DNA from 4 places in the Mycobacterium sp. IDUB_37 genome. Region 2 is predicted to be linked to each of the others. Evidence: riboswitches for the same ligand, from Rfam matches in the RefSeq annotation. Region 2 holds a riboswitch; each other region holds the start of a gene.
What was found. Region 2 has a riboswitch for cobalamin ahead of metE (5-methyltetrahydropteroyltriglutamate--homocysteine S-methyltransferase). Riboswitches for the same ligand answer to the same signal wherever they lie in the genome.
Positions count from the first base shown of each region.

Region 1: linked by a shared signal. The riboswitch ahead of ACZY1I_RS21950 (PPE domain-containing protein) and the one ahead of metE (5-methyltetrahydropteroyltriglutamate--homocysteine S-methyltransferase) in region 2 are both predicted to bind cobalamin.
Region 3: linked by a shared signal. The riboswitch ahead of ACZY1I_RS03880 (amino acid adenylation domain-containing protein) and the one ahead of metE (5-methyltetrahydropteroyltriglutamate--homocysteine S-methyltransferase) in region 2 are both predicted to bind cobalamin.
Region 4: linked by a shared signal. The riboswitch ahead of ACZY1I_RS03850 (PPE domain-containing protein) and the one ahead of metE (5-methyltetrahydropteroyltriglutamate--homocysteine S-methyltransferase) in region 2 are both predicted to bind cobalamin.

Region 1 covers NZ_JBVAXG010000006.1:356,773-364,517, forward strand. The annotation lists gene ACZY1I_RS21940 (acyl-CoA synthetase) at 1-2,948, opposite strand, end outside; gene ACZY1I_RS21945 (hypothetical protein) at 3,051-3,956, opposite strand; gene ACZY1I_RS21950 (PPE domain-containing protein) at 3,967-5,637, opposite strand; cobalamin riboswitch at 5,760-5,940, opposite strand; gene ACZY1I_RS21955 (ABC-F family ATP-binding cassette domain-containing protein) at 6,004-7,745, shown strand, end outside.
Region 2 covers NZ_JBVAXG010000002.1:774,707-782,451, reverse strand. The annotation lists gene ACZY1I_RS10290 (TetR/AcrR family transcriptional regulator) at 1-527, shown strand, start outside; gene ACZY1I_RS10285 (SDR family oxidoreductase) at 626-1,273, shown strand; gene ACZY1I_RS10280 (Rv1453 family transcriptional regulator) at 1,389-2,672, shown strand; cobalamin riboswitch at 3,038-3,267, shown strand; gene metE (5-methyltetrahydropteroyltriglutamate--homocysteine S-methyltransferase) at 3,368-5,695, shown strand; gene ACZY1I_RS10270 (hypothetical protein) at 5,709-6,137, shown strand; gene ACZY1I_RS10265 (DUF3556 domain-containing protein) at 6,149-7,745, opposite strand, start outside.
Region 3 covers NZ_JBVAXG010000001.1:823,343-831,087, reverse strand. The annotation lists gene ACZY1I_RS03880 (amino acid adenylation domain-containing protein) at 1-4,662, opposite strand, end outside; cobalamin riboswitch at 4,838-5,017, opposite strand; gene gjpA (outer membrane porin GjpA) at 5,038-6,270, opposite strand; gene gjpA (outer membrane porin GjpA) at 6,525-7,745, shown strand, end outside.
Region 4 covers NZ_JBVAXG010000001.1:813,206-820,950, forward strand. The annotation lists gene ACZY1I_RS03835 (glycoside hydrolase family 6 protein) at 1-674, shown strand, start outside; gene ACZY1I_RS03840 (PPE domain-containing protein) at 677-2,140, opposite strand; gene ACZY1I_RS03845 (PE-PPE domain-containing protein) at 2,246-3,658, opposite strand; gene ACZY1I_RS03850 (PPE domain-containing protein) at 3,701-5,305, opposite strand; cobalamin riboswitch at 5,372-5,551, opposite strand; gene ACZY1I_RS03855 (ABC transporter ATP-binding protein) at 5,769-7,541, shown strand; gene ACZY1I_RS03860 (ABC transporter ATP-binding protein) at 7,538-7,745, shown strand, end outside.

The sequences.
Region 1 (7,745 bases), on a different contig from region 2:
GCACTGGCACCCGGGGTCAGCCGGTGGAATTCGCGATGTCTGGCTTCGAAATACCAGACCTGGCGGCCCGGTTTAGGCATTCCCGCCGCCCGCAGCGCGCTCACCATGGGCCGGAACGTCGCGCTCAGCGGCAACTCCGGGACCACGTGCACGATGTCGGGGCCCAGCCCGACCGGCATGTTCGCCACGGCTTCGGTCAGGTCGGCCGCGGTGATCGTCGCGCCGGGCCGCAGCGAAATCGCGGACACGGCCAGTTCCCGGTCCCCGACGGGCACGGCGTAGGTCACCGCGAGGTCGACCACGCTGATCGAGCCGAGCGCATCGACGACCGGTTCGGCGAAGACCATCCCGCGCGCAGTGCGAATCACCGAGCCTCGCCTGCCGGCCAGCCAGTAGTCGCCGTCCTCGTCGCGACGGAACAGGTACTCGGTGGAGATCCAGGTGTCGGCCGGAGCAAAGACGCCCCGCTTGACCGAGGCTGTCGGATCGATGGGCCCCCGCGACTGAGCGAGCAGGACACCGATCTGGTTGGTCTCGGCGACCTGGACGAAGCCACTGTCGTTCTCTAGGATCAGGTCCAGTTCGGGTTCGTATGCACCGAGTTCCACCCGCCCCGCGCCGGGCAGCGGTCGACCCTTGCTACCGACCTTGGCGCCCAACACGTTGGCCAGCACCGCCTGTCCGTCAGTGGTGGCGAAGAACTCGACGACGTGAGCCGGCGCGAACGCCTCTTCGACGCGCTCCCACAGACCCGTCGGCATGCCGGATCCGATGAACAGTCGCACCGGGTGGTTGCCGTGCAGCGCGAACTCCGGGTCGTCGACGACATCGCGCAGCATGGCCCAGGTATAGGACACCACCGTCACGCCGTATTGACGCACCTCGGCCACGAACCGCTCGGGATGCAGACTGCGTGACAATGCGATGCGGGTACCGCCGACGACGGCGCCGCCCAGGCTGACCAGCACCGCAGACTCGTGATGCAACGGCGTCAAGCAGTACACCGTGTCCTTGCGGTCAAGAGCTGCCGTCGATGCGGTACCGAACGCCGACAGGGCCCACCGGAAGTTGGTGATCTGCTTGGCGACCAGTTCGCCGCCACCGGTGCTGAACACGATGAATGCCTGGTCACGGGCGAAGCCCGGATTGGGCCGGTACCAGGCAGGTAGCTGCACCGCATCCGGGTCGATCTGTTCCATGTCGACCACGTCGGCGTCCTCGGGCACCTCGAGATCGCGCAGCTCACCGCCACCGAGCACCAGCACGCGCCCCAGCTGGCCGGCGGCCTCGAGGTTGGTCGGGTCGGTCAGGATCTCGGTCACATTCCCGAGCCGAACCTGGGCGGGCAAATCGATGTCTTGGCGCATCAGCACGGCCACGCCACCGAGCCGCGACAGCGCCGCGATCGCGACCAGCGCGCTGGGTCGGGTCTCCATCAGGATGCCCACCCGGTCGCCCTGCCGTACCCCGACCTCGATCAAGCCGCGGACGACGTTGTTGATGCGCCTGTTGACCGCCTCGTAGGTGTGTACGCGGCCGTCGAACAGCAGGAACTCGCCCTGCGGGGCATCGTGTGCCTGCTCCTCGATGATGCGGCCCAACGAGATTCGCGTGTGGTCGTTGAGCTGACCCAGCCGGGCCAACCGTGGAAATGTGCGGACAGTCTCAACCGCCAGGGTGCGCATGGATCGGTTGGCCGCAAAGATGGCGTCAGTCGCACCGCGGGCCAGCGCCAGTGCTGCTTCGGAGACCTCGCCGATGCCGTGTGCGACCCGGGCGCTCAAAGCCACGCCGGTGTCGGTCGCGTCCGCCGGCCGCTCCACCATCACGGCGATGGTGGCCGGCTTGTCGCCGTCGCTGGAAATCCAGTTCACCCAGTCAGCGACGGTCGGCCAGCTCTGCTGAGCCGCCCTCGATCCCACGACAAGACCGAAATGTCCTGTCCGGATCAAACATTCGTAAACTTCGGTGTTGGGGGCAGCGCGCCGGATGCCGCGCACCGAAGCAGGCTGACCGATGTCGTCGACTTCACCGACGAACGACAGAATCGGGCAGGTGATGTCGGTGAGCGTCACCATCTGGCCGTTGATGGCGAAACCGCCGGTCATCATGCGGTTGTGGGCGATGAACTGCTTGAGCAGTTCAGCAATCGCCGGCCCCGACCAGGCGATCCAGCCTTCGCGCTCGAGGAACCTGCGCTGCTGCTCGCGCGGCAGCAGCGATTCCCGGTCATGCAACTGACGCACGAAGTCGATACGGGACTGCGCGGTCTTGATCGGGTCCATCATCTGGAAACCGGTGCGCGCCAACCAACTTGGGATGTTCAAGTGATTGAAAACGTGATCGGCCATGAAATCGGCGATGTCGGCACCGAAGTTGGCCGGGATACCCATCGGCAGCGCGGCCAAGGTGTCGACCGGGGAACCGAACGTCACGATGCTCGCGAGGTTCTTGGAACGCCGGTAGGCGGCGACCTGATAGCTCCACATGCCGCCCTGTGAGTAGCCAACCAGGTGCACGTCCTGGCCGGTGGCCTCGTACACGGTGTCGATGGCCTGGCTCAGCGCCACGATGTGATCGGCCAGGTTGCGGCGCATGCCGCCCTCGACCTTGTCCGGCGAGCCGAAGTCGATGACCCAGCAATCCAGTCCCCTGGCATGCAGGATGCCGACCGCGCCGTCTTCGCGGGTCACGTCCCACATGTCCGCCGACATCATCATCGGGTGCACCATCAATATCGGCGTGCCCACCGGTGGCTGTCCGGGCCGGTTGTCCGGCGGGAAGTAGCGCCGCAGCTTGTACATCGGCACGCTCTCGACGATCTGAGAGGGCGACGGGATGCTGCCCGTTTCCAGGCCTCCCAACCGCAGGACTTCCAGACCGTTTTGAGCTGTGGCTACCAGACGCTCGACCGGTCGCGTGACCATCGACAAATTGAGATCCACCATGCTCCTCAGAACTCCCAGAGTTAGGCCTTGACCAGCGTGGACATCATGGCACATCGGCCTTGGCGCAGATCGACGGGAATGCATCGTCGCACCTGACAGGCCTCAGCGCGACGGGCAACTTTCAAGATGCGCCCGGACTGCGGCCTGAAGGGCGACTGCGTCCGGCCCGACCGCCGGCGGACTCGCCGCTTCGCTGCACCCGTCGACAACTACGGAGCCTTGCCAACCGGCGCGCTCGACGGTCCACGTCAGCACCAGCGGATCAGCTGGTCCCAGCGAGCGAACGGTGTTCTCCACGTCAGCCTCAGCATGCTCGGGCCCGCTGATCACGACATCAATGGCGACGATTGCCTTTGCTCCTGCCGTGCCGACGGCGCGTACGGAAACCGGCAGCCCGCCGACCCGCTGTTGCAGCTGGTCGCTTTCGTCATGCGTGAACGGGAAGCGGGCGCCCCACGGTCGTGGCGAAACCGTGGGTGCCACACCCACTTCGACGTTCGTCGAACCGACCGTGTCCACCAACGCGGGCAGGATGGCCGCCGTCGGCGTGGCGACGTCGCGCAGGTCGAGCACACTGTTGGATCCATTCCGGAACCAGGCGAATTGGTTCGCTGAAATCAGTGAGGTGACCTGACGCAGTCGCGTCACGTCACCAGCAATCTGGTCAGGGTCCAGCTCGGCCAGCCGGCTCAACAAGGCACGGTGGTCGGCGGTGATGTCGAACATCGCGTTCTGCGCGTATCCAGCAAACCTGTCGCGGCGAGCTGTGTTGATCCTGACCACGAGGTCACGGATCTGCTCGCTGGTCGCCGCCGGAACAGCCGCGAAGATATTGATGCCGACGCCATGGTCAACATCGTTGTGGTAGCTCACCCGGGCTGAGGACACGCCGGGCATGCCTGCCATAACGTCCTGCAAGTGTTGCGCGTCAGCGCGGCGATCGCCGGGACCGCAGCCAGACAGGCAACCGACGACGCAGATCGCCGCGATGATCGTCGTCAGTCGCACCCCACCACTGTTACAGGCTTTCCTCGTCCGGCGAGGTCTGGCCAGCCCAGGTTCGCGGCATCATCGGCAGGCGTGCGCCGCCGCCGAACTCATCCTCGGCCAGTGCAGTCAGCCCCGTCGCCGCCGAGGTCGCCCGGTTGGGCAGGGTGCCCGCGAAACCAATGGATTTCCCGCCGGTAGCCGACGCCGTCGCCGCTTCGGGCTCCAGGTCCATGTATTCGTAACCGCGGCCGAACAGGCCGGCCTTCGCCCGACGGCGTCGCGGCGACTTGGCCTGCTCCTGCGGCGCCGCCGCGGCCTCGGGTTCCTCAGCGCTGTCGGGCTCCGTCGCCTTCTTTCGCGCGCGGGCGGCCGCCGCCCGCTTGGCTGCCGAGCTCAGGTCGGCCAACAGATAACCCATGGCATCCATATGCGCGGGTACGCCCGTACCCGTCGTCGTCGGTGGTGCTGCGGTAGACGGCGGTGCACCGGGCGATGGCGCCGGGGCCGTCGCCTCGACGCCGGTTGGAGTCGGGGCCGGACTGGATGTCGGAGTGCTGGGGCCCAACGCTGCCAGGGGTGGCGTAGCGGGCGTCGGGGGTGGCGGTGGCGGCGCCGGCGCGAGCGCCACCAAGGCTTTGACGCCGATCGGTGCCAGTACCGCGCCGGCGGCCAACGGCACCAATGGCACCGTCAGCAGCGGCACCAGCGCCAGGGTCAGCGCGAGAGTGCTCTCCAGCGTCGTCTTCAGCAGTGCGATGGTGTCGGTGATCACCGTGCCGAAGATTTCGACGGTGACGAAGATGATGGTGAAACCGATGGTCAATGGATTACCCGAGGCGAACGCCGCAGTGAGATCGAGCGCGACGAATGAGAACATCTGCGACAGCAGGACCACGTAAGTAGCGAAATCCAGCGGGTAGCCGAGGGCGAACCCGATATTCAGCGGGCTGAGATAGGTCAGCGGGTTGCCCAGGCTGACCAGGTAGGGATCGAAGCCGGAGAACAGCGCCTGGAAGAACGGCAGGTTCTGCAGCCAGTTGTTGAACGGCTGGATGACCTCGTTGTAGAACTTGGTGTACAGGTCCCACAACCACTGCAGGAACTGGTTGAACTGGTCCCGCAGTGACGATGTCTCGGCGGCACCGACCTGCTGACTGTCGCCCTTCATGATTTCCGGCGCTGCCGTCGGCAGCGGTGCCGCAGTCACGGCAGCCGTGGTGACCGCTTGGTAGCTGCTCATCACGGTGGCGGCTTGAATCCACATCCGTAGGTAGTCGGCTTCGTTGAGCGCGATCGGGATCGTATTGATACCAAAGAAATTGGTCGTCATCAGCACCGCGTGGGTGGCGTGATTGGCCGCCAGTTCGGGCAACGTCGGCATGGCCGCCAGCGCCGTGACCCAGGCCGCCGCGGCGACCTCCTGTTGGGCGGCCATTAGCGCGCTGTCGGTGCCGGCTTGCAACAGCCACGCCAGATACGGCAGGTGAGCGGCAACGTACGTCGCAGCGGTCGGGCCGTCCCAAGCTCCGGCCTGCACCGCCGACAAGAGCGCCACGAGTTCCTGCGCGGTTTCGCTGTATTCGACGCTCAATGAAGCCCACGCCGCCGCGGACGACAACATCGGACCCACCCCCGGACCACCGCTCAGCAACGCTGAGTGCACCTCCGGCGGTGCGGCCATCCAGATCGGGGCGGTCACCGTATTTCGCCCGCGGTGATGGCGAAAACCCCTGCCGGCGAGACTAACTGCGCCATTGGAGGCGCCAGAAAAGACGAAGAGACATCGACGTCGATCAGCTTTCTCGGGGTACACCGCCCCGGGTAGCAGGACGCAACGACGCGAGTATCCTGGCTCTCGGATCGCCGCTAACCTCGCCTTCCAGTCATATGACCGTGGCTAGTGAGGGTCGCTCCCCGATGACAGTGGCGGGACCGCGCCGGATTTTCACCGGCTTCCTGCATCGTCGTTGCCTTACGGGTGAGATTGTCGCATTCCGTCGGGCCACACGGTAGCCAATCAACCGAGCGTCCGGACTTCACTTTGCGGGCCGGTAGCCTCAGTCCAGTGGCACACCTGCTCGGAGCCGAGTCCATACACCTGGCATATCCGAACCAGGTGATACTCGAATCGGTCACGCTCGGCGTGAACGACGGTGCCCGCATCGGCATCGTGGGCCGTAACGGCGACGGCAAGTCCAGCCTGCTGAGCCTGCTCACCGGACAGATCAAGCCGCACTCGGGGCGGGTCACTCAGCGCAGCGGTCTGCGGGTGAGCGCGCTGAGCCAGGCCGACACCCTTGATCCCAGCCACACCGTGGGCTGGTCGCTGGTCGGTGACCGCCCCGAACACCAGTGGGCCGGCGACGCCCGTATCCGCGACGTCGTCGACGGCCTGGTGGCCGATATCAATTGGGATGCAATGGTTTCCACGTTGAGCGGAGGCCAGCGACGACGGGTTCAGCTGGCGCAGTTGCTCGTTGGCGAGTGGGACGTGATCGCGCTTGATGAGCCGACCAACCACCTCGACATCGAAGGCATTACCTGGCTGGCCGAACACCTCAAACAACGCTGGGCACGCAATACCGGCGGGTTGCTGCTGGTCACCCACGACCGCTGGTTCCTCGACGAAGTCGCCAACAACACCTGGGAGGTGCACGACGGCATCGTCGAGCCGTTCGAAGGCGGCTACGCGGCGTATGTGCTGCAGCGGGTCGAGCGGGACCGGATGGCCGCCTCGAGTGAGGCCAAACGGCAGAACCTGATGCGCAAGGAGTTGGCCTGGTTGCGTCGGGGCGCGCCGGCGCGCACCTCCAAACCCAAGTTCCGCATCGAGGCCGCAAATCAGCTGATCGCTGACGTTCCGCCAATCCGCGACACGGTCGAGCTGGCCAAGCTGGCCACCGCCCGGCTGGGCAAAGACGTCATCGACCTGCTCGATGTGTCCGTTTCGTTCGACGGCCGCCCAGTGTTCAACGAGGTCGAGTGGCGGATCGCCCCTGGTGAGCGCACCGGGATCGTCGGGGCCAACGGCGCAGGCAAGTCCACCCTGCTCGGTCTGATCGCCGGCACCATCCAACCGACCACCGGGCGGGTGAAGCGCGGTAAGACGGTCCGGTTGGCCGTGCTGGATCAACAGGGCAGCGAGCTGATCGCCCTGGCCGGTGACCGAATCGCCGATATTCTGGGCCGCCTGCAGGCCGGCTACGAGGTCGGCGGCAAGGAGATGACGCCCACACAGCTGCTCGAGCGCTTGGGCTTCGCCGGCAAGCTTTCGTCGCGCGTCGGTGAGCTCTCCGGCGGCCAGCGCAGGCGCCTGCAACTCATGCTCATCCTGTTGTCCGAGCCGAACGTGCTGCTTCTCGACGAACCCACCAATGACGTGGACACCGACATGCTGACCGCCACCGAGGACCTGCTCGACTCGTGGCCGGGCACCTTGATCGTCGTCTCCCACGACCGCTACCTGCTCGAACGCGTCACCGATCAGCAGTACGCGATCCTGGACGGCCGGTTGCGTCACCTGCCGGGCGGGGTGGACGACTACCTGCGACTGGCCGCGCGGGCGCCGGCGAAGCCGGTGGACCGGACACCTGTACGGCCCACGGACTCGATGTCGGGGGCACAACGCCGCGCCGCCGAGAAGGAGTTGGCCTCCGTCGACCGCCAGTTGGCCCGCGCGGCCGATCGGATCGCGGCCAAGCACACCGAACTCGCCGAGCACGATCAATCCGACCACGTCGCCATCACGCGACTGACCCAGGAATTGCGCACCCTCGAGAGCGAGGTCGTGACCCTGGAAGGCCAGTG
Region 2 (7,745 bases):
TCGGCCGCAAGGGATATGAAGTCACCACAATCAGAGACATCGCGTCGGCGGCCGGCTTGGGCACCGGAACGGTCTATCGGGTGATCGGCTCCAAAGACGAACTGCTGGCGTCGATCATGCGTTCGTTCGGCCAGAAGGTCGAAGCGGGATGGATCGACGTACTGCGTTCGGACGCAACACCGATCGAGAAGCTGGACGCGCTGAGTTGGGTCAATGTCAATGCATTGGACCAATTTTCCGACGAGTTCCGGATTCAGCTCGCCTGGATGCGCCAATCACCTCCCCGGGACACGGTGAACCCGGGCTGGTCGTATACGACGCGGCTGCGTCAGATGAAATCCTTGCTCTCCGAGGGCATTCGGTCGACGGAGATCCGGACTGAAGCACCGTCAGCCACCATGCTCGCCCGGTGCACAATCGGCATGCAGTGGATACCGGAGAACATCCTGCGCGCGGTGGGCACTCGGACGTCGCTTATCCTCGCGCGCGACACGGTCCTGCGCGGTGTCGCCGTACGCGGCAAATAACCCACGGACCGGACCAAACAGATGTTCCGCACGACGTTGCGGTACCCGGTGTCCGGTGCGGTGGGTCACCCGGTCGAGTTCCGCGCTAGCGTCGAAGAATGGCGAACATCATCGTTATCGGCGGCCACGGCAAGATCGCGTTGCAGCTGTCCCGCATCCTGACCGACCGCGGCGAACAGGTGACCTCAGTCTTCCGCAACCCCGACCACACCCAGGACATCGCTGAAACCGGCGCCAAGCCGGTGCCCGCCGACATCGAGAATCTCGCCACGGACGCGTTGGCGGATCTCTTGGCCGGGCATGACGCGGTGGTCTTCTCGGCCGGAGCAGGCGGCGGCGACCCGGCCCGCACCTACGCCGTCGACCGCGACGCAGCGATCCGGGTGATCGATGCGGCGTCCCAGGCGGGTGTGCGCCGGTTCGTGATGGTTTCCTACTTCGGCGCCGGCCCGAACCATGGCGTGCCCGCGAGCGACTCTTTCTTTCACTACGCGGAAGCCAAAGCGGCCGCAGACGCTCATCTGCGATCCAGCGAACTGGACTGGACCGTGCTCGGGCCGGGCCGGCTCACCTTGGAGCCGGCCACGGGGCGGATCGCGGTCGACGAGGACAAAGGTCAGGTGTCGCGCGCGGACGTCGCACTCGTCGTTGCCGCCACGCTGCAAACCGACTCGACCATCCACCGCACCATCAACTTCAACGGCGGCGATGTGCCCATCGCCGAGGCACTCGCGGGAGTCGACTAGTCGGGCCAACACCTGCGGCGCCCGACATCGAGTCTGCGCTGAACGCATCGAGACGAGCGTGCCCGGCAGCAATTGGGCGGGCTGCAACCAGCACATAAGCCCTAAGATCAGGGTCGTGGCAGTGCCGGAACCCTCACCTCGGGTTCAAGAGTTGATTCGCAAGGCGGCGTGGGTCGCGCTGAATCCGAGCCGGGAGTGGCTCGACGAATTCGATCGCAGCGTGCTGCAAACTCTGGCGCCGATCTCCAACGATCCCAGCCTGGCGACAATTGTTTCGCGGGCCAACCGGGCAACCTTGATCTATTTCGCATCCGCGATGCTGCGCAGCCCGGGCGCCCCGGTGCCGCCCAATCTGGGTGTCGAGACCATGCGGATGGCTCGGGACCTGGTGCGTCGAGGATTGGACACTTCAGCGCTCGAGGTCTACCGCGTCGTGCAGAACGTCGCCTGGCGGCGCTGGACGGAAATCGCCTTCGAACTCACTTCCGATCCGGATGAGTTGCGACAGCTGCTCGAGTTGCCCTTCCGGTCGGCCAGCGACTTCGTCGATGACACGGTCGCCGGCATCACCGCGCAAATGCAGCTGGAATACGCCGAGCTGACCCAACACAAGACGGCCCGGCACCGCAAACTCGTCGAGCTCATCCTCAACGGGGCCGCCGTCGACGTGGAGCGGGCCGAACAGCAACTGGGCATCGTTTTCGAGCAGCCGCACACCGCCGCCATCATCTGGTCCGACGGACCCGACATCGACGCGACCCGCCTGGACCAGCTCGCCGAAGCGGTCCAGCAGGCCGTCGACAGCAAGCGCGCGATCACCGTCGTCGCCAGCGCGTCCACCCGCTGGGTGTGGGTCAACGATGTGGTTTGCGTCGACCCCGAACAGCTCCGCGACGTGGTCAAGAATTCACCGGACGCACGAATAGCGCTCGGAAATACCACCGCCGGATTCGAGGGGTTTCGGCGTAGCCACCGCGAGGCGATGACTGCGCAACGCACGCTGGTCCGGCTGCGGTCACGTCAGCAGATCGCCTCCTTCACCGATATCCAGTTGGTCGCCTTGCTCACCGAAAGCCCCGAGGGCGCGGACGAATTCATCAGGGCTACGCTCGGCGACTTCGAGTCGGCAAGCCCGACGCTGCACAAGACGTTGTTGGTGTACATCAACGCGGAATGCAATGCCTCACGCGCCGCCAAACGGCTTTACACCCACCGCAATACGTTGCTGCACCGACTCGACGCCGCCCAACGACTCCTGCCCCGGCCCCTGGACAACAACCTGGTCGAAGTTGCCGCGGCCATCAAGGCCGTGCTGTGGCGCGCGCCGCAATCCGGCGATTTGGCGGAGGTCAACCCTGAACCCTACGACCCCGCCCTGGCACCTGTGCCGGAGCCTTAACAGGCAGACCCAACGTTCCTAACGCTGAAGCGCTAGCGACTTGACGAATTAAGGTTCAGATCGCGCAGTTGTGCTGCCAACTGCTGCGGACGCAGGAGTGGCGCGTTGTGGTCCAGCCCGGGGAGGACGTGCGCCTGTGCGTGCGGCGATATGTCAGCGATAGCGCGTGCGGCGGTGGCGTCAGGACGACCAGCCCAGGCCCGGAACCAATGGTGTCGATGGCGATCGAAGTGCCATCTGCCGAATTGACGAACGACTGCTTGAAATCACGCGCCTTCATTCCAACTCCGATCCGCGGCAAGCGGCCCGCTCAGGCGGGATTTTAGCCGCGACCACCCCGCGGAGTAGCGTTGACCACGCAACTGGTCTGCCGTTGCCCACGTGGTAGCGGCATCGAGCGGCGCATCGAGGCGTCGTGAGAGGGAATCCGGTGAGAATCCGGAACTGTCCCGCAGCGGTATGCAGGAACGAACGCCGTATTCGATATGAAGAAGCACTGGTCTCGATCTTGGGGCTGGGAAGCGACGGCCAGTAGGAGCACCTTCGAAGGTGCGCGCCTGTGAGTCCGAAGACCTGCCAGCTGTGTCGGACGCGCCGCGTCCGGCGGCACATCGCCTCGTGGAATGGGCGTTTGGCCAAGCTGTTTCGGTGGTATGCGGGCTCGAGTACAGAAAGCTGGCGCACCCCCGAACGGAATGGCTGCGCGTCCGCGGGCGGTGACCCACCCGTCAATTGAAGGACGACCAGCAGTGAGCGCTCAACCATTTTCCGCAACCGTCACCGGCTCCCCCCGCATCGGTCCGCGCCGCGAACTCAAGCGCGCGACCGAAGGCTACTGGGCGGGACGCAAAAGCCGATCCGACCTTGAGTCGGTCGCCGCGACTCTCCGCCATGACACGTGGTCGGACCTGGCCGCCGCCGGCCTGGATTCGGTCCCGATCAATACCTTCTCCTACTACGACCAGATGCTGGACACCGCGGTGCTGGTCGGCGCGCTCCCGGACCGGGTCAGCGGTATCTCCGACGAACTCGACCGCTACTTCGCCGCCGCACGCGGCAACGACGACGTCTCACCGCTGGAGATGACCAAGTGGTTCGACACCAACTACCACTACCTGGTTCCCGAGGTCGGACCCGCAACCCGCTTTTCGCTGAACCCCGACAAGGTGCTCTCCGAGCTGAAAGAGGCGCAGGAACAAGGCATTCCGGCGCGTCCCGTAGTGATCGGGCCGGTCACCTTCCTGCTGCTCAGCAAGGCAGTGGACGGTGCGTCTGCACCGATCGAGCGGCTCAAGGAACTGGTGCCCGTCTACTCCGAGTTGCTCTCGCTGCTCGCCGACAACGGCGCACAGTGGGTGCAGTTCGACGAGCCGGCGCTGGTGACCGACATCTCCCCCGACGCACCGGCGCTGGCCGAGGCCGTTTACACCGCGTTGTGTGCGGCGGCGAACCGACCGTCCATTTTCGTCGCCACGTACTTCGGCGACCCCGGCGATTCGCTGGCGGGGCTGGCCCGCACGCCCGTCGAAGCGATCGGCGTCGACCTGGTCTACGGCGCCGACACTGCCCTCGCCGCCGTGCCTGAACTGGCCGGCAAGACGCTGGTGGCCGGCATCGTGGACGGACGCAACATCTGGCGTACCGACCTGGAGGCGGCGCTGGGCAAACTCGCGTCCCTGCAGGGTTTGGCGGCGTCGGTCGCGGTCTCTACCTCGTGCTCCACCATGCACGTGCCGTACTCGCTCGAGCCGGAGACCGATCTGGACGACAACCTGCGTAGCTGGCTGGCGTTCGGCGCCGAAAAGGTCACCGAGGTGGCCACCCTCGCCCGCGCGCTGCGCGAAGGACGCGAGGCGGTCGCCGATGAAATCGCGGCATCCAACGCCGCGGTGGCCTCCCGCAAGGAGGACCCACGTCTGCACAACGACCAGGTTCGGGCGCGCATCGACTCCATCGTCGAGTCCGGCACCCAGCGCGGCGACGCGGCGGACCGTCGGGCCAGCCAGGAGGAGCGGCTGGACCTGCCGGTGCTGCCCACCACGACGATCGGCTCCTACCCGCAGACCTCGGCGATCCGCATCGCCCGCGCGGCGCTGCGTGCCGGGGACATCGACCAGGCCGAGTACGAGCGGCGGATGAAGCAGGAGATCTCCGACGTCATCAAGCTGCAGGAAGAGCTCGGGATCGACGTGCTGGTGCACGGCGAGCCGGAACGCAATGACATGGTGCAGTACTTCGCCGAGCAGCTGGAGGGCTTCTTCGCCACCCACAACGGCTGGGTGCAGTCTTACGGCAGCCGCTGCGTGCGTCCGCCAATCCTGTTCGGCGATGTGATCCGGCAGCAGACGATGACGGTCGACTGGGCCACCTACGCGCAGTCGCTGACCGACAAGCCGGTCAAGGGCATGCTCACCGGTCCGGTGACGATCCTGGCGTGGTCGTTCGTCCGCGACGACCAGCCGCTGGCCGACACCGCAAACCAGGTGGCCCTGGCCATCCGCGACGAGACGGTGGATCTTCAGTCCGCCGGCATCGCCATCATCCAGGTCGACGAGCCCGCGTTGCGGGAGCTGTTGCCGCTGCGTCGCGCCGACCAGGACGAGTACCTGGAGTGGGCCGTCGGGTCTTTCCGGTTGGCCACCTCCGGCGTCGCCGACTCGACCCAGATCCACACCCACCTCTGCTATTCGGAGTTCGGTGAGGTGATCGGCGCGATCGCCGACCTGGACGCCGACGTCACCTCCATCGAGGCGGCCCGGTCACATATGGAGGTACTCGACGATCTCAACGCGATCGGCTTCTCCAACAGCGTGGGTCCGGGTGTCTACGACATCCACTCACCACGGGTGCCCAGCACCGCCGAGATGGCCGAATCCTTGCGCTCTGCATTGAAAGCTGTACCGGCAGAGCGGCTTTGGGTAAATCCCGACTGTGGCCTCAAGACTCGCAATGTCGATGAGGTGACCAAGTCCCTGCAGCACATGGTGGCCGCGGCGAAAGAGGTGCGCGCGGAAAGCCCTTAGGTGTGAATTTCGAATGCGCCTCAGCAAAGCGCCGAGTGCCAACGTCAGGCTGGGCGGTAACGGGGGTGCCGGCGGCAACGGCGCCAATGCCGCCGGACCCGTCAGTGTCAGCGGTAGCGGTAGCGGTGGCGCCGGCGGCCGGGGCGGCAACGGCGGGGACGGCGGCGCGGACACAGCGACAGGCAACGCCACCGCCCCCGGCGGCGGAGCAGGCGGTAACGGCGGGCTGGGCGGCAACGGCACCGGCGGGACCGGTGGAAAAGGCGGCGACGGCGCTACCGGCGGGATCGGCGGCAATGGCGGCGTCGGGGCCGGCGGCGGTACCGGCGGCGGCAGCGGACCGGTCACCGGCGGCGACAACGGCGACGGACCCACCGGTCCGACCGGCGGTGGCGGCGGCACCGGGGGCACCGGCGGCTCCGGCGGGCTAGGTGGCAGCTAACGCCGCGAGCCCTACTCCGACAGCACCTCGACCGGCACATCGTCGGCCCAGGGCTGCCGGGTCACCATGTCGGCCACCCGCACGAACCCGTGCTCGAACTCCCCCGTCGCCGCGTCGACGAGCCGATACCGCTGTGTCTGACGGTGGATCGGTTGGGCATCGAGCAGTACGACCCGCACCTCACCTGGCGCGAACTGGCAACGCCGCTGCATCGCCTGGATCAACTGCTCGTTGTGCATGTGGCCGTCACCGAAATTCCATCCGATGGCGGTACTGCAGATCCGCTCACCGTCGGTGAGGACGTAGTCGTCCTCGTCCTGGTTCGCCATTGCGCGGTGCGCCAAGGTGAACAGCGCCCGGCCGTGAGTGTTGAAGCCGCGGAAGGCATATCCCATAAACAGCGGGATCTGCGCGGCCTCCGGACTGCCGTAGAACCGCTCGAGCTGCGCTTGCGGCATGCTGGCGATCGCCACAATGCCCCGCGATATCTTCTCGCTCGCCGACGGCTTGATGCACCACAGCGTGGTGTCCCAGTTTCCGGCGTAATATCGCATGCCCGGCAGGAACGAGATCTTGCGCGGGAACAGGTTGCCGGCAATCACGATGCTCACCAGCAGGGCGAACAGAATGCCCACCAGCACTGGGTATTTGAGGTCTGTCAGACCCAGCTGGGCATGACCGACGAACAGCGAGAGCACGCCGAACATCATGAAAACATTCCACTCCAGCGGGACGCCCATCGGGATCGCGGAAAGGATCCCGAAGTGGAACAGCAGCATGACGATCGCGGCCACCTTCAGCGGCCAACCGTCGTGGGAGAAGAACAGCACCACCGGCACCACCATTTCGATGAAAGTGCTGATGTGGGCGACGATTCGGGACAGCCGTCCGGGTCGCAGGTCGTCGGGGAACTTCTCGAAGAACAACCGCTTGAGCCATCGGGGGCGCATCAGCGGGTTGTTGGACATCATCGTGGAGATCACGAACGGGAAGTGCTTGTTGAGTTTGGACGTCGCCGCCCCCATCCAGATCACCAGAAACACCAGTTTGGCGGCGATGATCATGTCCACTCCTGGAAGGAGGAACGTCACCGTCAGCGAACCGTAGACCTCCCCGCGGGCGGCCAGGAAGATCACCTTGTCGCGAAGTCCGGCCGCGCCCAGCACCAGCAGAATTGCCACGATCTGCCACGTCGGCAACACCCCGACCGTGGTCCCCAACGCCGGTATCGGGCCGCTGCCATCGGTGAACAACGCCGTCACCAGCAAAACCAGCAGCAGCGCGTACAAGGCGACGTCCAGCGGCTTTCGTTTGGTGCCAAAGGTCATCGGAACACGGTCGGGCCACGGTGGTAGCCGGATGGTGCCGAACCGCAGCCAATACAGGATCGAGCCCAGCGGCGGGAAGAACCGGTTGTTCAGCGGCCCAAAACCGCAGCCGAGCCCGACGACCTCGAACAGCATCGTGTACAGCACGACCTTCTCGACCACGATAGGCTCCGCGTACCACGCCCGAACGTCGGTAAAACCGTCGATCCCTTTGGTAGAGAACACAATCAACCAGGCGAACAAGACGTAGAGCAGGATCTTGACGACATAGAACAGATGC
Region 3 (7,745 bases), on a different contig from region 2:
GTGGATCGGCACCACGGTAGCGCTGTCGACCAGTGGGTGTCCACGCAGAATGTGTTCGATCTCGCCGCATTCCACCCGGTGTCCGCCGATCTTGACCAGCGAGTCGATCCGGCCGAGGAACTGCAGCGTTCCGTCGTTCCAGTAACAGCCGAGATCGCCGGTCCGGTACCACCGGTGTCCCGACTGGTCCAGCACGAATCGCTCGGCGGTCAATTCGGGAGCATTGTGGTAACCGTGGGCCACACCCGCCCCGCCGATCCATAACTCGCCCGCGACATAGTCGGGTCGATCGCGTCCTCGGCGATCGACGACCCGAAAGGCCTGGTTGGACAACGGGAATCCATACGGCACCGACACCCAGTCGGGTGCAATGTCACCGACGACGAACTCGTTCGACCAGATTGCGGCTTCGGTGGCGCCGCCCATCGCGACGAGGCGTGCCTGCGGTGCGACATGACGCAGTCGCGCCGGCATGTCCAGCGGGATCCAATCGCCAGAGAGAAACACCGAACGCAAACTCGGCAGCGCCCCGGCGCTTTCCCCCGCCGCGATCAGCAGCATGTCCATCAAGGCCGGGACGGAGTTCCATATCGTGACGGCATGCTCGGCGATCAGGGCGTTCCACCGGAAGGCGTCGCGACGAGACTGCTCCGAGACGGCCACCACGCCGGCACCCGCGCTGAGGGGGCCGAAGATGTCATAGACACTGAGGTCGAAGTCCAAGGCGGACAACGCAAGCACCGAGTCGGCGTCGCTGATGTCGTTGCGACGGTTCACGTCCAGGATTGTGTTCAGCGCCGCCGTATGCGAGACCAGCACACCCTTGGGTTCCCCGGTAGAACCAGATGTGTAGATCACGTAGGCGGCGTCGTCCGGGTCCGCACGGATGGTGTCCGCGGGCGTGCCGTCCATCATCGACTCGAAGTCGTGTGCCAGGCAGCCGGCAGGTATTGGTCTGTGGCTCAGCTGCTTTGACCGGATCAGGCCCGACATTGCGGACAGGGCGCAAATGCGTGCGAACCGGTCGGCCGGCTGGTCCTGACCGATCGGGAGGTAAGTGCAGCCGGCCATCAGCACGCCGAGCACGGCGACGAACTGCCCTGGCCCCTTGGGCAGTTGGATGCCGATGATGGAGCCCGGTGCATGCCTGCCGGCCAGCACCCCCGCGACACTGCGCGCGTGCTGGTCGAGCGCACCATAGGAAAGCTCGCGATACGAGTCCGCGATCGGGTCGGTGCCGGCGTCGAATTCTCCGGCTGTCCAGCGCACCGCGATCCGGGTGGGATCGCGCATCGCCCGCTCCCGGAACGCGTCGTACAGCAGTCCCGACGGCTTCGGTGCGTCAGTGGCGTTGCGCTGCATGCGAATCACTCGGGAATGCTCGGGCAGATCGATCACCGCGGGCCTGGACCACTGGCAACCAGCGAGATTTTCCAGCAGGCCGACGTAGGCATCGAACATGTCCGCGACGACACCGGGCGGAAAGCAGCCCGCACGGTAGTCCCACGAAACGATCAGATCCGCACCGACCGCCCCCACCTGGTTGTCGATGATGACCTGCGGAGTCATCGAGGTGACTTCGCCGATGGTTCCCAGCGTGTCGGCAACGCGGCGGTCAAGGACGGCGGTGTCGGCCGCATAGGTGAATACCACGGGAACGATTCCGCTATGTCCGGTACCGCTTTTCAGTTGGGCTGGCAACAGATCGGTGGATTCGGGTGCGCTCAGCGCGACGCGCAGGCCTCGCTGCGCAGTCCGCGCTTGGTCGGCGAAGCCGGTAGGCCCGGCGGCATCGGCTGAGTACAGCTGGGTCTTGGTGAAATCGCCGATGACCTCGGAGACGCCGGGTGGACGACCGAATGTCGTCACGTTGATCAGGAAGTCGTCGGTGCTGCTCCAGTTACGCAGCACCACGACGTAGGCGGCCAGGAACACCGCGGCACGGGTGACCCCGTGCTCCCGGCACGCAGCATCGAGTGCGGTCGTCGTGTTAGCAGACAGGGTGTGTTGCCTGCGACGGAACGCGATGTCGCGTTCTTCGGACTGGGGCAGCTGCGGGCCTTCGGGGAGTCGTTGCACGGCTTCCGTGAGCGACACGGGCGCGGTGCTGTCCCAGTGGCCGAAACCACCTGATACAGCTGGCAATTCTTCGCCGCTGTACAGCGCGGCGAGGTCGCGCAGCAAGATACCGATGCTGGTGAGGTCGGCGATGATGAGATCGATCGCGAAATGTACGATGCAGCCATCGGGCAGCTGGGTCAGTTCGACGCGCCAGGTGTCGCCGACCTCGACAGCAAATCTGCAGGTGCGCAACCTGTTCCGAATGCCGTCGAGGTGCCGGCTGCGTGCCGCATCGGTGGCCTCGGTCAGGTCGTGCACCTGCAGCGGCGAATGGAGGTTCTCCGGCATGACGCGCAATCGGGCGTCCTCGGGAAACTTGCTGCGCAGCATCGGGTGTCGCTGGGCCAGCGCGCCGAGCGCGTTGTCCAGCCGCGATGGGTCGAGAGCGGCACCGGCGAATTCGAAGTAGGTTTGACAACCCACTCCCCCGAGAGGTTGCTCGGCACCCCGGCCGATCCAGTACGCGCGTTGCAGCGCGGTCGTCGGGAACGTGTCGCCGTTACCGGCGGCGACTTGCGGGATGGGTGTCGCGGAATCTAAGAGGTGCTGCCAATTGCGCAGTGTTGGTTCGGCATACAGGGCGGCGAAGTCCAGGTGCCGGTCCGATGCCGCCGACCATTCGACGACCTGCGCGGTCATCATCGAGGTCAGCCCCAGCGTGGTGAGATCTGTGCCGATGGCCAGGGTGTCAGCGTCAACCCCGAGCAGGGCCGCGACGTACTCGGCCAGTTCGGAGGCCCGCCGCACAGTGGTGGACGGCACCTGGCGGGCCGACACCTGATGGACGATCTCGAACGCTGCGGCATTGAGCATCTCGAGTGTCTTGCGGCGCCTGATCTTTCCGGATGTGGTCCTGGGCAGCACGCGGTTACGCACCCAGACGATGCGTTCCGGCGCGGTCTGATGTGCCGCAAGTATTCTGCGCCGCAGCACCCGACTGATGTCATCGAGATCCTCGGCCGGAGCGGTGGTCTCCAGCACCAGCCACCAGTCGTCGGACCCATCGGGTTGCACTGCGCAGGCGCCCCCGCCTTGCACCCCGCAGCCCGCCTCTTCGACGGTCGACTCGATGTCGTTCGGAAAATAGTTGCCGCCGCCGACGATGATCAGGTCGCGGTAACGTCCGCAGATGTACAGTTCGCCGTTGCTGCGAAAGCCGGCGTCACCGGTACGCAGGTAGGGCCCGTCGCCGTTCGCGGTGGTGGCACCGAATGTTTCGGCCGTGTCCCGCGGGCGGCGCCAATACCCCTGCGGCAGTCCCGATCCCGCTACCCATATCTCACCGACAGCGCCGTCGGGCACCGCGGTTCGCCGTTCCGGGTCGACGATGCGCACATCCCAACCGAATGTGGCGTTGCCGCAACTGACCAATGTGTGGGTGCGTCGTCCTGGCTGTCGCGCGTCGATCTCGACGGCGCGACCGCGGTTGAGTTGCTCGGCATCGAAGTCGGCCTGCACCCAAGGCCGCGGCTTGTTCGTCCCGGAGACCGCCAGACCGGCTTCGGCGAGCCCGTATTGCGGCGCCATGACGTCGGCTCGCAGGCCGGCCGGACGGAACTTCGCGACGAAGTCGCGCAGTGTGGAAGCGCGAACCGGCTCCGCGCCACTGATGGCCAGCTGCAGACAGGACAGATCCAGGGCATCGATCGCCGGGGCGTCAAAAGCGTCCAGGCAGAGGCGGTACCCGAAATCTGGCCCAGCGATCCAGTTTCCGCGCACCCGGTCGACGGTTTCCAACCAGATGCGTGGGTTGCGCACGAATTCGAACGGTGGAATGAGGGTCGCGCTACCGCCGGTGGCCAATGCCAGCAGGGTGCCCCAGAAGATGCCGAGGTCGTGGTAGAGCGGCAGCCAGCTGACCGTGTGGATGTCGTCGGGACGGTTCCACAGCTCCAAAGCAATGGCGAGTTGATGCAGCATCGACTCGTGCGTATTGACGATTCCCTTGGGTTCCCCGGTGGAGCCCGAGGAGTACTGCAGGAACGCGACCTGTCGGGCGTCGGTCGGCGTGCCGGCAGGTCGCGACGGGGCGGCTTCGGCAACCGAGTCCGGAGTCTTCAACGCCAGCCCGTCCAACAGCGAAGCTCGTCCAAGCACGTCGGCGAGATCGGTACTGGTGTAGACGGCCGAGGGCGCACAGTCCCGGAGGATGTGTTGGGCACGTTGCAGAAATCGTTCGGGCGCATCGGCCGACGGCAGAAAAAGCGGGACCGGGACGAGCCCGGCTTCCAGCGCGGCGAGGAATCCGGCCACGTAGTCGGCGTCACCGGCTTGGGCCATCACGACACGCGAGCCCAACGGCAGATCAGCGAAGGCGTTGTCGCGAATCCGGCAGACCCGGTCCCACAGCCGCCGGTAGGTCCAGGCATCCGTCCCGGTCGCCTCGATCATCCGGAGCGCGACCGTGTCGGGACACCGGTCGACCCAGGCGCCGATCACCTCGTTGGCGCGTCGCGCGGTCGCGCGCTCACCCAGGCCGTGGCGCTGGAATTGACGGCCCTCAGTCGTAGACGTCGGTGTCCCGGTCGCCGCGAACACCATCCCTTACCCCCTAACCCGGCGATCGGCGTCAACGCGGGCGAGCTGGTCAGCTTTGGTCACTTCAACACCTACCACGGACCAATGTGGGTGACGTAACCCGCAAATAACCGGGCAGGGTGTCCACGACGTGCAGCGTCATCAGGGATCAGCTCTCTCCGGGGTGCTCCGCCCCGGGGTGGCAGGATGCGATGACGCGAGTCTCCTGGCTCTCGGATCGCTGCTCGCCTCGCCTTCCAGCCAATGGCCGTGGCGTGTGAGGGTCGCTCCCCGATGACAGTGGCGGGACCGCGCCGGATTCACACCGGCTTCCTGCATCATCATCGCCGTACAGGCGACATTGTCGCACCCCGGCCGAATCCGGGCAGATACGCGGGTTCAGCCGAGCAGAGTGCCATCTAGTGCCTGCCCGATGATGTCCAACAATCCCGCAGAAGCCCCGATCGGTCCCACCGGGACCGGAGGGATGTTGACGAAGCCGCCGGCGTAGTCGTCCGGCGGCACGAAGATGATGTTCAGACCCAGGGCGTTGAGCGCCGAGCCGCCGGTGCCGTAGTACATCGCGCCGCCGGGACCGTCCACGACCTGGCCGGGGCTGAGCAGCCCGCCGAAGGCGAAGCTGAGGCCGGTGAGTTGCTCGCCACCGTCGGCGCCGCCGCTGACGAACGGGCTGAAGACCGGTGCCAGTGGGTCGAGGTTGAGGGTGGCGCCGTTGACGAAGCCGTTGACGACGTTGGCGGGTGCACCGAGCAGGTCGGTCATCGCCGAGGTCGGATAGCCACCGGTGAGGTGGGTGAAACTGGACCCGACGCTGTTCAGCAGCGCCACTTCGGGGCTGACGAAGGGGCCCACCGCACCAAGCAGGACACCGCTCAACGGTGACGAGGCGAAGTTGGTCACCGCCGCCACGAACTGGCCTTCAAGACCGGTCGGCGGAGTGAAATCCCCTGTCCCGACAAGACCGTCGTATATCTCGATATGCGCGTTGGGCACGGGAGTCGGCTCGCCGTCGGCGGCGAACGAGGTGGTAATACCGCCGAGGGTGTGGTTCACCACGGCCTCGAGCACATTGCCGGGGGCGCCGACCAGTGTCGCGGACTGCAGTGCGGTTTGCAGGCTCCCGAAAAACGCAGCGGGGTCGGTGGCGAGTTGGCTCAGTCCTGTGGAGGCGCCACCGGACAGACTGTTCAAAGCCTGTTGAGAGGCAGCGAATACGGTCTGGGCATTGGCGGCCGTCGTCGAGGCCAGAGCCTGGTAGGGGGCGGCGACAGCGGTACCGAAAGCATCCAAGCCCGACATCGGCGTGGATTCCGCGGCGACCGCTTGGGCGTTGGCCAGATCGGCGCCCAGATAGGTCGCGGCGTTCGCATTCAGCAAGCGGACGAACTGCGCGTGAAATGACTGCGCTCGGGCGCTGAGCGCCTGGAAGTCTTGGCCGAAGTCGCCGAGCAGCGACGCGATCGCGATTGAGACCTCGTCCTGCGCGGCCGCCGCGATCCCGGTTGTCGGGCCCCAGACGCTCGCTGTGGTGTCCGCCAGCGACAAGCCGATACTCGCCAACTTCTGGGCCGCACCCTGTACCAGTTCGGGTGCGGCAATCACAAACGACACCTGGTTCAGCCCCCATCGGCCAGCCGTAGCGCGAAGTCTTTTCCGTCTGGTTAGGAGTCGGCTCGAGCACCGACATAGTTCCCGGCCGGCGGGAGCGGTCCGCCGGGACGCACCGCTCGCGAAGTTGACAAAAAGTGGCTCCGAATGCAAATTACTACCTGCAAACGATATGCAACAAGGGTAGTTTCCAGTGTCGCCAACGGCGAGTTTGACGGGAAGCCTCGGGTTCTTCATCTCAACCGAGAACGGTGGATATGTCGTTCATCATCGCAGCGCCGGAGCTATTGCACGGCGCAGCAAAGGATTTGGCTGGTATCGGGTCGTTGTTGGCGGACACCACGGCGAGCGTCTCGGCGCCCACCACGGGGATCGCGGCTGCCGCCCAAGACGAGATATCTGCAGCGATTGCTTCGATTTTCGGTGACTTCGGCCAGGAATTTCAAACTGTCAGCAGCCAGGCGCAAGCCTTTCATGCGCAGTTCGTCGGCTTGATCAACGCCGGCGCCGGCGCCTACGCGAACGCTGAGATCGCCAATGTCGCGCCGCTACTCGCCGGCGGACCCGCCGCCGCACCCACCGGGACCATCGACCCGGTGGAACCATGGTTGCGGGCCTTCGGAACCACAGCCCAGAATGCCGCTGCGGTGCTGGACGCGTCCGGGGAAAGCGTGAGCACCCTCGTGACCGGCGTGGGCCAACTGGTTGCCAACCCCGCGGCATTCGTCGGCAACCTGCAGACCGCCGTGCAGTCGGTGTTCCTGGTCGGCGCGCCCCCGGATGTCGCGACGGCGGTCATCGAGCACACCCTCGGTGGTGTCACGTCGGCGACCAACCCGGGGGCCATCCCACCCGATCCCACCGTGGTACCGGTCAACAACGCACACAACGAGGTGTACACCGGGCTGTTCGGCGATGGATACATCCCCACCGGGCCGGACGGCCTGTTGCTCTCCGCCGTGACCAACTTCGCTACCTCGCCGTTCAGCGGAGTGCTGCTGGGCGCGGTGGGTCCCGTGGTAGCCCCTGCAGTGGCGCTGCTCAACACCGCGGGCGGCGTCTTCGCCGACCTGACCGGCGGCAATCTGACCGGCGCACTCGGTCACCTGATCGACGCGCCGGCCAACGTCGTCAACGCCTTCTTCAACGGTGCCGAACTCAACCTGGACCCGCTGGCACCGATCTTCAACCCGTTCGTGGTGGACGGCTCCGGCGGAGCCGAGCAGCTCACCGGCCTCAGCCTCGCCTTCGGTGGGCTGTTCAGCCCGGGACAGGTGGTGGACGGCGCGAGCGGCGACATGTTCTATGGCGTCGGCGGCTCGGCCTTCAACTCTCTGGGTCTGGATCTCAGCTTCTACCCGCCGGATGAATTCGCCGGCGGCAGCATCGCGATTCCCGCGGTGCCGGTGGGCCCGATCGGTGCCACCGCCGGTCTACTCAGCATTCTCGGACGAGCGCTGGGCGGTAGCCTGCTGTCC
Region 4 (7,745 bases), on a different contig from region 2:
TGCCCATCTTCGCGCTGTACGGCATCCCGCACCGTGACTGTGGCAGCTACGCCGCCGGCGGCTTCTCGTCGGGCGCCGACTACAAGGCGTGGATCGATGGGATCGCCTCCGGTCTGGGCGGCTCGCCGGCTACGTTCGTCGTCGAACCCGACGCGCTCGACATGGCCGACTGCCTGTCCGGTGATCAGCGCCAGGAGCGCTACAGCCTGATCAGCTATGCCGTCGACGCGCTGACCCACGACCCGGCGGCGGTGGTGTACGTCGACGGCGGGCACTCGCGCTGGCTGAGCGCCGAGGAGATCGCCAACCGGCTCAACCAAGCCGGCGTAGGTCATGCGCGCGGCTTCAGTCTCAATGTCTCGAACTTCTTCACCACCGATGAAGAGACCGGCTACGGCGAGGCGATCTCCGGCATGACCGGCGGTGCGCACTACGTGATCGACACCGGCCGCAACGGCGCGGGGCCCGCCGCCGACTCCGCGCTCAGCTGGTGCAATCCCAGCGGCCGGGCCCTGGGCACGCCGCCCACCACCAACACTTCGGGCGGGCACGCCGACGCGTACCTGTGGATCAAGCGCCCAGGTGAATCCGACGGATCCTGCAACGGCGGGCCGTCGGCGGGTCACTTCGTCAGCTCGTACGCGACCGAATTGGCCAGCAACGCGGGTCAGTAGGTTCAGACCCCCGGCGGATTCTCAATGCGGTCGCTGCCCCACGTGTGGGGCAGCCTCGGCGCGACGGGTTCGCCATCGAGGCCGTCAGCCAGTGTGATCAACCCTTCCGGGCGGACCTCCGCTGCCGCCGACACCGTCCCGGTGAACCCCAACGGCCCCGCACCCTGGTTGGACGCAGCCGTGGCGGCGGGTGCGTGGTCCGGTGGAGCGCTCAGCTCGGAATCGATGTCCATGTATTCGCGACCGCGCCCGCGCATCACGGCGCGTGCGCGTCGCCGCGACCGTCCCCGCGCTGATTCACGCGCTGAAGCTGCGGCCGCCGCGGCGACGGGCGCCGGCAGCGTCATGCCCTTGCCGCGATCGGTCAGTGTCGGACCCTCCCCGTCGTCAGGTCCACGACTGGACACCAGGTAGCCGAAACCCGTTGCGGCGGCCGCCGGAGCCGATGCCGGCGCCGCCGGCGCTGGTGCGGGCGGCGCCGGGCCAGTCCCGGCCGACGCGGCAGGCGCGGGGGCCGCGACCGCCGGTGCGATCCCTGCGGCCGACCGTGCTTGAGCTGCGGGGGAGTCCGGAAGCCGGCTGTCGTCAGTGGGCAACTGATCCGGCTGAGGTACCGCGGCAAGTCTGGCGAGTCCCGCCAAGCCGGCCAGGCCGCTGAACGTCAGGAACGGAGTGCCCAGCAGCGCCGCGGGCGAGGCGAACAGGGTGTCGAAGGTGACTTCGTACGTCGCTGCCACCACCAGAGCACCCAACAGCTCCGGGGAAGGGGACCTCAAGAACTGTTGAACCGCCGGAAAGAACGTGTCCAGCGAATCGAGTTCGGGCGGGCTCTGGACGCCGAACAACTGATCCACCACGCTTCGCACGAGGTTCTCCCAGAGGGTTGCGATGTCGTCGGGGGAAGTGGATGCGGCCGCGGGGTTGCCGGATTTCACTATCACGGGCGCCGGTGACGTAGCGGGCACCGCGGCCACGGTCTGAGCCGAAACCGCTTGATAGGTGCTCATGACGGCGGCGGCCTGAATCCACATCCGCGCGTAGTCAGCTTCATTGAGCGTGATGGGGATGGTGTTCACGCCGAAGAAGTTCGTTGCCATCAAGGCAGCGTGGGTGACGTGGTTGGCGGCCAGCTCACCCGGGGTGGGCATGCAGACCAATGCGGTGGTGTAAGCGCCGGCCGCGGTCTCGTGCTGGGCGGCTGTCGCGGCGGCGTTGACGACGGCTTGCGCCAGCCACGCCAGGTAAGGCGCATTGGCGGCGGCATACGACTCGGCGCTGAGGCCCTGCCACACGCCGGCTTGCACCGCAGCCACCAGCGCCGACAGGTCGTCGAGCGCCTCGGAGTAGGCGGTGCTCAAGGCGTTCCATGCTGCGGCCGCGGCCAGCAGAGAGCCCGGTCCCGGGCCGCTGCTCAGCGACACCGAATGAACCTCGGGTGGGAACGCCATCCAGACCGGCGCGGTCACCGTCAGCCGCGCGCAATCAGAGACCGCATACCTAGTAGTCGCGCGAGAGTTGTTAAGAGTTCCGCAGAAGTTCTGCAGGCAAACGGTGTGAGCGTCAGCCGAATCTCAGCCGGCTCCGAAAGGTGGGATAGGCAGGGCGTGTAGCCCGGTGCCGATCGCCGTCGTCACCGCCGACAGCAAAGTAACCGGAGACTGGCCAAGGTTGATCGTCAGGCCTGGATCTAATTGCGGAACAAATGGGTAGGTGTTCGGCATGTCTGACGGCGGCAGTAATCCAGCTAACACCAGATTGGCCTGCACGCCTTGTACGGTGCCCTTGACCAGGTAGGTCCCGACGTTGATCGGGTTGATCAGGGGGAACAGGCCGGCCGGGGTGGGCAGGTTCGCGTATTCGGTATTGGCTCCGCCGATATCGCCGTAGCCCAGATCGACCAGCACCCGCAACTGCGGCTGAATCAGATTGAGCAACGGCTGCGGTAGGTTGAGCGGCCTCAGCAGCGGCAGGTCCTGACTCGGAATCACGTAGTAGGTGGTGCTGCCGGTGGTTCCGGGAGACACCGGCGCGACGATCGCTGACGCGAGTTGCGCGGCCGTGAGGTTTTCGTATGCGGGGCTCGGACTCAGGTGGCCGTAGTACAGGCCGGCGAGGGCGTTGGCGTCCGCCAGGAGGTTGATTGGGTACCGCGGAAAATTGGCGAAGCCGTCGTATTGGATCGTGTAGATGTCCGTCGGGTAGGCCAAGTTTGGTGTGGCGCCACCGAATGACTGGTTGAAGCCCGGTATGTACAAGCCGGTGAATCGTTCGTAGAAGCCGCCGTTCGGATTGTTGGGATTGCCGGCCAGCACGAACCGCAGGTCGGCCGGGTTCGGTGGAGCTATCGAACCGTTGGCAATGCCATTGAGATAGTTGGTGACGACGGTGGCGCTCTGGGAGAAACCGAAGACGACGGTTTGGGTGCCCGGCGGTTGAGCTGCGATCGCCTGCTTCAGGATGTCGACTCCGCGGGCGATCGATGTGTCGAAAGTCAGACTGTTGAGACCGGTCAGCGGGAAGCCCTGCTCGGGTGTGGTCAAACCGGTCGGGACTGCGGTCAACGGGGAGATGAGCGGCGCGATGTAGGCGTTGTAGATGTTGTTCAGGTAGGCGGCACTCGGGGTGGGATTGCCGGTGCCGCCCATGATCAGCGTCTCGACCGCCGCAGGGCCTGCGGTCGTCCCGGTTGCGAGCAGATCGCGCTGGGCAAGTTCGGTGGCCAGATACGATCCGGCCGCTGCACTCAGGGTCTGAACAAACTGCTGTTGAGACGCGCCGACCTGCGCGCTGACCGCTTGGAACTGCCGACCGTAATCGGCGAACAGCGCGGCGACCTTCGTCGATACCTCGTCGGTGCCGGCGGCCAGCAGTCCGGTGGTGCGGGCCGCGGCGGCCGTCTGCACGGCGTCGATCGCCGAACCGATGCTCGTCAGATCCGTTGCCGCCGCCGCCAGCGACTCGGGCGGCACGCTCAGAAATGACACGCTGCCCACTGTTCCTCAATCCGCATTGCGGCGTCTCGGCTTTCAAGCACTGCTGTCGTCTTCTCCGCCCGCCCCACCGGACTCGTCCGGCGCCCAGGTGCTGGGCACCAGCGGCTCTCTCGGGCCGCTGCCGAAAGTGTCGTCGGTCAGCATCGTCAATCCCGCGGCCGCGGCCACCCGCCGGGCGGTCCCGGTGAAGCCCAGGGGTCCCGCACCCCGGTCCGACGCGGCGGTCCCGGGATCTTCGCCGACCGGGTCGTCGAGATCCACGTATTCGTAACCGCGGCCTTTGACTTCGACGTTGTCTCGCCGTGGTCGACGAGACCGTGCCTTCTTCTTCGCTGACGCCGCCGCGGCGGCCGGGGCGGCGGCGACGTCGGGACGACTGGCCTTACTTTTGGTGCTGACCCGGGCACTCGCCCGGGACGGCAGGCCGGCGGGGATGCCCATCAGGTAGGGAATCGGCCCCGCGGGCTGGGCCGGCGGCGGTGTTGGTGCGGCAGGCGCGGCAGGCGCCCCGAGCGCGGGAGCCGGCACCGACGGCGCCGGGCCAAGCGCCGGGGCGGAAGCCGCCGGGGCCGGTGCCGGCGCAGCCGGTCCCGAAACCGTCGTCGAACCCGGGCTCAACGCGGCGATCGGCTCGTCCGGGACGGGTCCCAGACCTGCATCCAGGTGGGCGTGTATCTCGGCGATGCCGATGACGCCACCTGCCCCGAAACCCCCCACCGCCGCCGGGAGGGCGAGCAGGGGAGCGGCGAGCCCCACCGCCAGCAACGGAAAGGTGACCAGGAACTGGATGGCCTGGATCGTCAGGTCGTAGCCGATCGCGGCCGCGCCGAACAGGTAGGCCAGTGCCAGCAAAGCGGGGTTGTTGCCGGCCGCGCTGGTGAGTCCCTGCAGGAGTGCGGGGTAGCCGCTGGTAGGCGACGACAAGGTGCTGATTTTGCCGACGAGCCACGACAGCGGATCGGTTCCGGGAGGGACGCTGAAGATGTAGGAGAACAGGTCGCCGCCGCCTTCACCGCCCACGCTGTTGAAGACCTTGTCGACGGCCGCGAAAAAGTCGGTGATCGCCGAGAACGGGTCGGCGGAGGCCGCCGTCGGGTTCCCGTTCACGATCGCCGGCGCCGCGCTCGAGTGCGGCGACCCCGTCACCGCCGCCGAAGAGACCCCTTGATAGGCACTCATGACGGCGGCGGCCTGGGTCCACATCCGTGCGTAGTCGGCCTCGTTGAGCGCGATCGGGATGGTGTTGATCCCGAAGAAGTTCGTCGCGGTCAACACCGCATTGGTGGCATGGTTGGCGGCCAGCTCACCCAGAGTTGGCATGGCAGCCAGGGCCGCGGTGTAGGCGGCGGCCGCGATCTGCTGCTGGGCGGCGGTCGCGGCGCTGTCCGCGCTGGCCTGCATCAGCCACGCCAGATACGGCGCATGGGCGACCGCATAGGCCTCGGCGGTCGGACCGGCCCAGGCCCCGGCCTGCACGGCGCTCACCACGGCGGTCAGCTCGTCGGCGACTTCGGCGTACTCGGTGCTCAGTGAATCCCAGGCAGCCGCGGAGACGAGAAGCGGCCCGGGCCCCGGACCGCTGGACAGCAGCGCCGAGTGCACCTCGGGCGGCGCGGCCATCCAGAACGGGGCGGTCATTAGGGGCAGGCCCCGGACGCGAAGATGCTCAAAGCGTCAGCTCTCTCCGGGGTGCTCCGCCCCGGGTTAGCAGGTCGCGATGATGTGAGTCTCCTGGCTCTCGGATCGCTGCTCGCCTCGCCTTCCAGCCAATGGCCGTGGCGTGTGAGGGTCGCTCCCCGATGACAGTGGCGGGACCGCGCCGGATTCACACCGGCTTCCTGCATCATCATCGCCGTACAGGCGCCATTGTTGCACCCAATTGCACCCGCGGGCTGCACCTACCGGGCATCCGCCGACAATATTCCTGCGCCCGACTACGTGCAGGCAATTTGCAAGTGTCCTGCGAACCTTTTGCATGAGTAACCGGCGATCGTATTTGGCCGCAGCTGCGCGACCGCCGCACCGCGGTGCCTCAACGTTGCTGACGTAGCGCATCATTGCCACGTTGGTCCGCGGCAAGAGAGTTGCGACGGAGGTATGCGTGCGACCCCACCCTGAACCGGAAGCCGTGCGATCGCCGGAAATTCTCAAGTCAGCGCGGACCACGCTCATCGCCTGCGCTCTGCTGTCGGCACTGAGCTCGCTGGCGGGCATGGCTCCACTCGTTGTGGTCGTGGAGGTGAGCAAACGACTCCTCGGCGGCGACCACAACCTCTGGCCGGTCGTGATCGTGGCGATCGTCGCGCTGGCAGTCAAACAACTCGGTGTCCTGGCTGCCGGCGTGATGACTCATCTGGCTGACATCCGGGTGTCGTTTCGAATCCGCCGTGAACTTCTGGCCAAATTGACCAGGGTGCCGCTCAACTGGTTCAGCGACCGCAATTCCGGCATCGTCAAGAAGGCGGTCGAAGACGACGTCGCGGCGCTGCATCGGCTGATCGCGCACTCGATCGTCGAGCTCAGCGCCGCCGCGGTGCCGCCGCTGGTGGCATTGGTCTACCTTTTCGCCCTCGACTGGCGGATGGCACTGGCGACCCTGCTGCCGGTGTTCGCCGGCCTGGGCGCCTACCAACGCGCGATGGCCAGCGCGGGCACCAAGTATCCGGAGTTCATGGAATGGCTGGCGCGCCTCAACGGCGCGGCGGTGGAGTTCGTGAACGGCATCGGCGTGGTGAAGGCGTTCGGCACTCCCGGCGAATCGAGTCGGCGTTTCCAAGACGTGGCGCGTGGTTTCGCGCACTTCTTCCTCGACTGGGCCAAATCTACGAGCGTCGCCAGCGTGACCGCGGAGATACTGCTGTCGCCGCCGAGCATCCTGCTTGTTGTCGCAACGGCCGGAGGCATACTCACCGCCGACGGAGACATTTCCCTGGCGAGCTTCATTGCCTTCCTGGTGTTCGGCACCGTCATAACTTCGGGATGGATGACCCTGCTGATGTCGGTGCATCCCTTGGTCACCGGGCTGAAGGTATACCGGGAAATTCGTGAATTACTCGCCACCCCAGAGCTTTCGACGCCGGATGAACCCGTCGAACCCGATCCCACGACCGCCGGGCCGGTGGTACGGCTGCGCGGCGTGCGGGTCACATACGCAGACACGGTTGCCCTCACCGAAATCGATCTGCGCCTCGAGCGGGGCACCATCACAGCGCTGGTCGGACCGTCCGGGTCCGGGAAATCGACTCTGGCCAAACTGCTGCCCCGGTTCAACGATCCGGCCGAAGGCGCGGTCGAACTGTATGGAGTCGACCTGCGCCGGATCGACCCCGCCGAGTTGTATCAACACGTCGCGTTCGTATTCCAGGACTCGCATCTGGTGTCGTCGATGAGCATCCGCGAGAACATCGCGCTGGGGCGTCCCGACGCCGACGACGCCGCGGTGCGCGATGCCGCCGGCAAAGCCCAGATACTGTCGAGAATCAAGGAATTGCCGCGCGGGTTCGACTCGGTCGTCGGCGAGGACGCGGCGCTGTCGGGGGGCGAACGACAGCGTGTCTGCATCGCTCGCGCGATTCTCGCCGACCGTCCGATTCTGGTTCTCGACGAGGCCACCGCGAGTGCCGACCCGGAGAACGAGGCCCGCATCCAGGATGCGCTCAGCGAGGTCGCTCGGGGCCGGACTGTGTTGGTGATCGCGCACCGGCTCAGCACGATTCGAGGCGCCGACAACATCGTGGTACTCGACAGCGGCCGCATCGCCGAACTTGGCACGCACTCAGAACTGCTGGGGAACAACGCAATCTACGCACGACTCTGGGAACAGGAGCGCAGAAGTGAACGCGGCGTCACCGAGCAGCTGGAGGCGAAGCGATGAGCATCATCATTCGCTATCTACTCGAGTTGCTCGATGATCGTGGGCGCCGCCAGTTGCATACGATGCTCATTCTGCAAGGCGCGCAAGGAATTCTGCAGGGTCTGGGGTTCCTTTTCGTCGTTCCGTTGATCGGGGCGCTTCTCGAACGGCCCGCGGACACCGATCAATTCTGGTTCTGGATCGCGGCGATCGCCGCGACGGTAG